DNA from 2 places in the Bacillus swezeyi genome. Region 2 is predicted to be linked to the other one. Evidence: a T-box and tRNA genes for the amino acid it is inferred to sense, from the RefSeq annotation. Region 2 holds a T-box; the other holds one or more tRNA genes.
The links. The T-box of region 2 lies ahead of RBH91_RS15720 (valine--tRNA ligase). A T-box ahead of a tRNA ligase gene usually reads a tRNA of that ligase, here a tRNA-Val.

Region 1 (4,432 bases), 1.7 Mb from region 2:
AATATAAAGGAGATGATCGAACTAAAATGAAATGGGGAAAAAGATCATCTAGCTAAGCAGTTTTGGAAAGGCAGCGATTATAAAGGAGAGTGATGGAATGAAGTTCCAAGATTGGTACTTAGAGATACAAGAAAATATTGATATCACAATAGACCAGCAGCAAAACAAAATCGTATTGCTGAATGATCAAGCAGATGAGATACATGCGATTATAAGTGTTTCAAATACTGGAGAATTGATGATTAGTCCTAGGTGGAATATAAATTTGGCAGTCAAAGACAAAACAATAAGGATATTCACAAACAGTTAGAAAAAAGAGGGAGATCTTTAATGTCTTCCTCTTTTTTTCATACAACGCAAACCCGGTGAAAAGCGGAGTGGTGAAATGTAATGGAGGGACAGTCCGAGACGGGATGAAGCTCTTTTTAGATGTTAAAAACCAAGCAGAAAATATCTGCCCGGTTTAGAACTAATACTTCGGCCAACCTTTGGAATCCCAGTTTAAATCATTGATCAGCAGTTTAGGCGCCCCATTGTCAAGCGCATCATAACCATGTCTGACGATGATGTTGCCGTTCACGATATCTGCGCCGCCTGGGCCCTTCCATTGGTCGTTTCCGGAGTCGAGGATTGTGCCTCCGCCTTCCGTCATTTTCTTGCCGCTTTTGTCATAGTAAGGTCCCGTAATTTTTGTTGAGCGGCCGTAAGCGATCTTGTACGTGCTGTTCACACCTTGACAGCATTTATCGAATGAAACGAATAAATAATAGTAGCCGTTTTTGTAAGTAATAGACGGTGCTTCAAGCGCTCCGCCATTGCTCGGCCTTGAAGCGATGGAATAAAGCTTCCCTGTAGGTTTCATTGTGTTTTTATCAAGCCTTGTAAGCTTGATGCCGCTCCAAAATGAGCCGAAGGAAAGCCATGGATTTCCTTCTTTATCAACGACCATATCCGGGTCAAGCGCATTATAATTGCTGGAAGTCGTCGTCCTGATGACTAGCCCGTCATCGCGCCACTTCCCGGAAGAGATTCGGTCTGTTGAAGCCAACCCGATCACCGAAGTATTCGAGCCGAACGACGATACCGCGTAATAAAGCCAGTACCGTCCATTATAATAGCTGACATCAGGCGCCCATTGATTTTTTTCATGTTTCGGTACATATTTTTCCCACCATGATAATGGAGTTGAAAAAATGCTTGGCGACGCACTCCAAGTTTTTCCGTCTGTAGATTTGATGACACGGATGCCGTTGCCAACGCCCGTTCCAAATGTATACCATGTATTTCCTTCTTTGATCATGGAAGGATCATGAATGGTATTGTCCCCTTTGGTATTCCAAAAAGCCGCTGATGTTGGTTCAGCTGCCGAAAAAATAAGCAGAAATAATAAAATAAAAGCGGATAAGATAGACTTAGACACAGTCGTTCTCCTTTCAATTTTCGCGTTTGTTATAAAAACTCGGCCCTCCTCTTTGAGTAAATAGAATTTCCTTACATTCCGCACCTTATTTTAGCAGGCGTTTATGATCCCTAAATCGGACATTGGACTTGTTTTCTAGTCCCAAAATAAAACTGACAACCAAGAAAATGGCTGTCAGAAGATTGCAATCGGTCAAAGGTAATTTTGTTGTTCAACCGTTTAATGATTATGATGGTTATTTCGACCTGTTGTTATAATCAATGATAGAAAAAATAATTTGCTCACCTTTTTTTGTTCCGACGCATCTCACGCTTACCGACATTATGAAATACTTTGAACATGAAATGAAGAGCCGTCTTAAAGGGCATCATTCTCTATTAATGACCAGAACCGGCGAAATAGCTTTTACTTACCCTATGATGAGCAAGCCTGCAAATGAATTTACCCGAAATCGCCTTACCTGTCCTATTCGGAATATTGTACGCTTTTTAAGACAAAAAGACAGCCGTCTTAAAGTCCGTCTGTCTTTGAAAAAGGAGTTTGCCAATAATTCGATTCATCCAGTTGTTGTCAAAGCTAAGCATAAAAAAACAAACCCTTGATATACAAGGGTTTGTCGGTATGATTCCGACTGGGCTCGAACCAGCGACCTCTACCCTGTCAAGGTAGCGCTCTCCCAGCTGAGCTACGGAATCATGATATGTAACACTGGGTATTTGTCTTACTGACAAGTTCTATTATATGCGGATTACATCATTTCGTCAACTGTTTTTTTGAACTCTTTTGTAGCTTTTTCTATGGAACTTGTTTAACGAGAGAATGCCGCTGTAGAGAAGAGAGAATTAGTGAAACATTTTACGATTACAGAGAAACTCAGTTAATTTCACAAGATGAGATTAAGCACTAAATCACTCATATGTAATAAAGCGGCAGAGGGGAAGTTGGGAAGGTGCAAAAAATAAGTCCTGCAGATTATTATAATAAATCAATCCTGTAGGGTATAAAATATACAAATATACATCCGGAATTTTGGTTGAATCTTTCTTTGAAAGAAGAAGTCAGGTAATAATATAAAAATAATCTGAATTGCAAAAGAAGGCTCATGAGCAATCGTAAATGATGTGAATGTATAGCCTAATATCCAAATCCAATTTTAAAGTCTCTTATAGAGTATTTAACACTATAGATGAAAAGAAACTACGTCCGGTTCTTAAAATCGGCTGCTTGATAAAGTAGGCTGCAAAATAACCAATGACTAACACCCATCCTCTTTTCTTTATTTTCAATTAATCCGTCATATGTATCTAGTCTCATGCATCAATTATCCACCTATAAAGATACTATACAAAAGATAAATAAGGAACAATATTCTGTACAAAAGCCAACAAAAACCCCCTCTCACCTGAGAGGGGCCTGTACCTTTTATGATTGCTTTTTTACGTACCAACAGGCAATTCTGCTGTCTCGTGAATATGAGACTGATTGGCCTGACTGCTGCCGGATACCGATAAGCCGCCTAGTACGAACGCCATGATTGTCATGCAAAGAACTAATTTTTTCATTAAATTCCCTCCAAACGTTTCATTTTGTTCTCAGCCTGAATCGCTTTTTTTGCAAATTCTAAGGCCTCCTGGTAATCTTCATTTTCTTCATAATGTTTGGATATAATGAGAGAAAGTTCAATTGCTCCATCCAAATCATTCCTCTCAATTAAATAATGAAGATATGATCGGCAGTTGTCAATGCTTTCCGATGTGTTTTTGGAATAAAGTTCATATACGATATTCAGCTTTGCCTCATATATTTTATTTTCTCTTCGCTTTAATTCTTTTAGGCCCTTTTGGTAATAGATATGAGCCTCGTCGTTTTTTCCGATCTTGAAAAGCTCTCTCGTTATCATATAGATCGAGTTGATCAAGTAGCCTGAAGAGCACCAGCTTTCATTTGACAAAGGCTTTTTCAGGGCATTTATACAATCATGGGGTCTGTCGGCAACAGAATAGACAATGCTTACATTATGATACAGCATCACTTCAAGAAAATGGTCGTTCAGCTCTTTTGATATGCTGATCGCGCGGTCATAATAAGCTTCCGCATCATTATAGCGCCCCATATGCATATAGTTTGTTGCCATGACAACCATTGAAATGGCCAGTTTTTTCTCATAGCCTTTATGCCCTTTATAAATGTTAATGGCTTGGTTTATGTAGTTGAGAGAAACAACGCTTTGCCGCAATGACATATATAAAGAGGCCACTTTTGAGTAAAATTCAGCTGCTTCAATTTCATCCGGTATTTTGGACAGCTTCTTCTCTGCTACTTTATATAGACTGATGGCACGCTCAAAATTTTTGTTATACGACTCATACATGGCTTCAAAAAAGTAGAAATAAAAATCGATCATATGATCAGTTTGCCTGGCGTATTCCAGGCTGTCATCGTTAAAGCGCGAACGGTACGGCAATCTTTCTCCTTTAATATCGTACAGCATCATTTTGTATCTTTCTTCAAGCAGAGAAAAATACAATAGTACATTCTGATTTTCCTCCATCCCATCAAACATTGACTTCGCTTGATGAAAGAGCTTAGTCGCCTGATCTGCCTCCTGTTTTTTGATGGCGAGATGAAGTTCATTTAATATGCCGGCAACGATTTCTGAAGCAACCTTGCTCATGAGGACTCCCCTCTTTCTTAAAAAATTCAGAATAATATTTACATCATTTTAACATAACAGAAATCAATTTGATTGAAAAAATAATCTTTGCGTCATCCCGCAAAATGGTTAATGACCATTGAAACACTGTCTGCAGCTTTTCTCTTGATCTCTAGGACACAGTTGTAAACAAATTCTCCAAGATCTCTAAAACATGACAACAAAATATATACTGATGAAAAAGAGAATCAAAATGAGAAATGGCCGCTTTTTATTTTCGATATCGAGAAGACATTTCAGAACAAAAAAATGATCAACGAGATCATTAAAATACAATCAATGCTTTTTAGAATAGTAGT
Region 2 (4,432 bases):
AGTAATAGATTCTCCTTCATGAGGAAGGTGCTGCCAAATCTCTTCTGTCAGGAATGGCATAAACGGATGCAGAAGACGCATCGTCTGATCCAGCACATACGCTAAGACGGAGCGGGTCGTCTTTTTCGCCGCTTCATCATCGCCGTAAAGCGGAAGTTTGGCCATTTCGATGTACCAGTCGCAGAAATCGTCCCAAATAAAATTGTAAAGGTGGCGGCCGACTTCACCGAATTCATATTTTTCAGCGAGCTGTGTCACCGTTTCAATCGTTTCATTCAACCTCGTTAATATCCACTTGTCGGCGACCGATTTTTCACCGGATAAATCGAGTTCATCGTATGTCATGCCATCCATATTCATTAATGCAAACCTTGAGGCATTCCAAATCTTGTTCGCAAAATTCCATGTTGATTCAACTTTTTCAAAGCTGAAGCGCAGATCCTGCCCAGGTGAGCTTCCTGTCGCAAGGAAGTAGCGCAGTGAATCAGATCCGTACTTATCGATCACTTCCATAGGATCGACGCCGTTTCCGAGTGATTTGCTCATCTTGCGGCCCTGGTCATCGCGGATGAGTCCGTGAATCAAGACATCTTTAAACGGACGTTCTCCCGTAAACTCGATACCTTGAAAGATCATTCTGGATACCCAGAAGAAAATAATATCATAACCGGTCACAAGGACGTTTGTCGGATAATAGCGCTTGAAATCTTCAGCGTCAATATCAGGCCATCCCATCGTTGAAAACGGCCACAGCGCCGAGCTGAACCACGTATCAAGAACATCTTTGTCCTGTTCCCAGCTTTCGGCGTCTTCAGGCGCTTCAAGTCCGACATAGACTTCACCTGTTTCTTTATGATACCAAGCCGGAATCCGATGACCCCACCACAGCTGACGGGAGATGCACCAATCACGGATATTTTCCATCCAGTGAAGATATGTTTTTTCAAAGCGGTCTGGAACAAAATTGACTTTCCCTTCGCTTCTTTGCAATTCGATTGCCGCATCGGCAAGCGGCTGCATGTGGACGAACCATTGTGTTGAAAGGTACGGTTCAACGACTGCGCCGCTGCGCTCGCTATGACCAACGGAATGCGCATGCTCTTCGATTTTGAAAAGAACGCCCTGTTCTTGAAGGTCTTTGACGATTGCTTTGCGGCAGTCAAAACGATCCATTCCTTTATACTGAAGGGCATTGTCATTCATTGTTCCGTCTTCATTCATGACAAGAATCCGTTCAAGGTTGTGGCGGTTTCCGATTTCAAAATCGTTCGGATCATGGGCAGGCGTGATTTTAACAGCGCCTGAGCCGAATTCCATATCGACGTATTCATCTGCGACAATCGGAATTTCTCTTCCGGTGATCGGCAGAACAACCGTTTTTCCGATTAAATGTTGATACCGTTCATCTTCTGGATGCACCGCGACTGCCGTGTCTCCCAGCATGGTTTCAGGACGGGTTGTCGCAATCTCAATGGAGCCTGAACCGTCTGTCAGCGGATAGCGCATATGATAGAACGCGCCTTGAACATCTTTATAAACGACTTCAATATCAGACAAAGCCGTCTTTGTCGCAGGGTCCCAGTTGATAATATATTCCCCGCGGTAGATCAGGCCCTTTTCATAAAGCTTGACGAAAACTTCGCGAACCGCTTTTGAAAGCCCTTCATCAAGGGTGAAACGCTCTCTTGAATAATCGAGGCCAAGGCCGATTTTTGCCCATTGGCTACGAATGAAGTCGGCGTATTCCTCTTTCCACTTCCATGTTTCTTCAAGGAATTTTTCGCGTCCCAGGTCATAGCGTGTTTTGCCTTCTTCACGGAGCTTTGCTTCAACCTTTGCCTGTGTGGCAATTCCAGCATGGTCCATCCCCGGCAGCCAGAGCACGTCATATCCCTGCATCCGTTTCATTCTTGTCACAATATCCTGCAGCGTCGAATCCCAAGCATGCCCCAAGTGCAGCTTTCCGGTTACATTCGGCGGGGGGATGACAACGGTATACGGCTCTTTTTCCGGATCGTTTGCGGCTTCAAAAAATTTGCCGTTCACCCAATATTCATATCTGTCTTTTTCAATTACGGCCGGATCATATTTTGTCGGCATCGTCAGTTCTTGTTTATCCATTTTTAAACCTCCAGCAATGTTAAACGGCTGATCAATAGAAAAGAGCCCTCTTTATCCTAATAAAAGGACGAAGAGAACTCTTTCGCGGTACCACCTTTTTTCATGAATGCGAAACACACATTCATGCACTTAAATGGGATAACGGGACTTTCCCGAATTTCTCTACTTTTCAGTTCAAGAAATTGCGCTCCTGGGCGACCTTCCAAAAAAGACTGGCTGGGAAGCCTTTCAGCATGGGCATCCCTCTCTGTAAGCGTCTGTTTTTGTACTCTTCCCATTCAAAGCGGGTGTCTATTGATCTTTCAGCACGTACTTTTTCTTGTTCTTATATTACTAAATCTTTTTCAATTTCGTCAATCATCTTTTCCGTTTTTATCTTGTTTTATACAAGGCTGGGCCATGCACACGAGTTTATTTTTCTCATATGATGCTGTAACGAAAAGGAGAGGAGGCATAAGGTGCGAAAAAAATTCAACACACACTCACTCCAGCCTTGGCTGAAACAAATCAGGCTTGTCGCTGTCCAGATCGTCCTCCCGATTACGATCTTTCAAGGCATTCGAACCATTATCTTCCCAACGACATTTGACGTTCTCCTTTTGGGCATTTTGATATTCCTTGCATGCGCCTTCCACCTTGATTGGATTTAATGCATGCAAAAAAGTCCGCATCATGATGATGGGGACTCTGTTTCTTCCTGCAATTTTCGGTTTTCTTCTGTTTCAAGGATATTCATCACGAGCGGCTCGGCATTTTTCATTTGCCAATACGCCTTCAGCAGCCTCGTACAAGCTTCTTGTTCTCCGATTCTCTTCTCTGTCTGATAGCGGTCGAGCACAGAAAAGACCGCCCCAGGGTAAGCCATATAGCTTAAGAATAAACGGATTTCTTCCTCTTGCAAAGGATAAACATTGTGATACGTATAAAACCAGTTTACACAATCTGTGCACATCACAGGATTGGTCTTAAACATTCTGGTGTAAAACACGATCAGATCATTCGCAGGCGGTGCATATCCCGCTTTTTCAAAGTTTGTAAAATAGCCCGTTCCCATATCGTTATACAGAAAATGACGAACCGACAATTGTCCGTGGTTTAAAACCATTCTGGAAGACTCTTTATCTTTGATGGCTTCATGCCACTCATCAAGGCGGCTAAGCGCGAAATCAACGGCTGATATCGTCTCTCTGTAATACATAGCTGCCTGAAGCTGAAAAGGGGACATATACCATTCGGTTTCCGCTCTGCTTACCATTTCTTCATATTTTCGCTTCTGCGCCTCCCATTCGCTTTTTGTCCTTTGATAGTGCCTGAGTATATCTTCCCGCCTCATTCCAAGCTCTTTTTCCGTTTTCTGATGGAGAAGCGCGATTTCTTTAAACAAATATTCGTGTTTCTGATCCCGCTCTTCCTCTCTTTCAAGAGCGAGCCATGGCATTAAATAGCAAACTTCAGCACCCGCTCCGGTCAAAAATTCCCCACCGCGGTTTCTGTAGACGGGAACAAAATGTCTATAGCCTTTTTCCTCCAGCATGATCATCTGTTCTGTAAAACGGGCGTTCCTTGAAGCTTCTAGTTTTTTTAAAGCAAATACACCGTGATCTGTATACACCTTCCATACTTTTGAACTGACAGGCTCTATATATTCAGCCCTAAGACCGTATTCATTTAAAACAGACTGGATGTCTTCCATTCCGTTCACCACATTTTTGCAAATACATTAGGCATGGCTATTATGATAATCAGGAATATATAGTATTTGTCCTTCTTTTAATTCCTCATCAAGAGAAAGGGAATTCATTCGTATGAGCTGCTGAGCATTAATGTCGTAGCGTTCGCACAGAAGATCGATTGTATCATTTTGCTGAACGATGCACATCCTCATTCGCGAAAACTCCTCCTCTCCCTGCTTTGTAAACAATTTTGTCAAATAAAGAGCATTATCATTTTCTTTAGCGGATACATTCTCTTCATCATATTCATCTCTTGCTTCTTTTTCAGGCTCTGTCTGCTCATGAAACGAGTATTCAGGAATCTCGATCGTTTCGCCTGCTTCCTCTTCTTCTGCTGATTCCTGGGTTACTTCAATGTCAAATGAATCCGGCTCTCTTTCCTCTTCTTCATTTTCTAAGAGAGGAGGAGCGCCGAAAAACGGTGTTTCTTTTGTTTCTTCATCACCGGTATAAGACCTGTAAAGCGGTTCCGGCTCTTCGCTTTCTTCTCTTTTCAGCTCAACTTTAGCATCTTCGGCATATTCAGCGGTTTCCAGTGAGTCTTCAGAGCTTTCACTGGTTTCCAGTTGCGTTTCAGC

Region 1: it encodes a tRNA-Val, which carries the amino acid that the T-box ahead of RBH91_RS15720 (valine--tRNA ligase) is inferred to sense. The anticodon was not compared.

What each region holds. Positions count from the first base shown of each region.
Region 1 covers NZ_CP133085.1:1,452,304-1,456,735, forward strand. The annotation lists gene RBH91_RS07000 (hypothetical protein) at 98-310, shown strand; gene RBH91_RS07005 (arabinan endo-1,5-alpha-L-arabinosidase AbnA) at 470-1,420, opposite strand; gene RBH91_RS07010 (hypothetical protein) at 1,681-2,022, shown strand; tRNA gene RBH91_RS07015 (tRNA-Val) at 2,043-2,115, opposite strand; gene RBH91_RS07020 (PhrK family phosphatase-inhibitory pheromone) at 2,857-2,982, opposite strand; gene RBH91_RS07025 (Rap family tetratricopeptide repeat protein) at 2,982-4,094, opposite strand.
Region 2 covers NZ_CP133085.1:3,167,419-3,171,850, forward strand. The annotation lists gene RBH91_RS15720 (valine--tRNA ligase) at 1-2,121, opposite strand, end outside; T-box leader at 2,182-2,412, opposite strand; gene RBH91_RS15725 (YszA family small membrane protein) at 2,580-2,771, shown strand; gene ysxE (spore coat protein YsxE) at 2,792-3,814, opposite strand; gene RBH91_RS15735 (LysM peptidoglycan-binding domain-containing protein) at 3,842-4,432, opposite strand, start outside.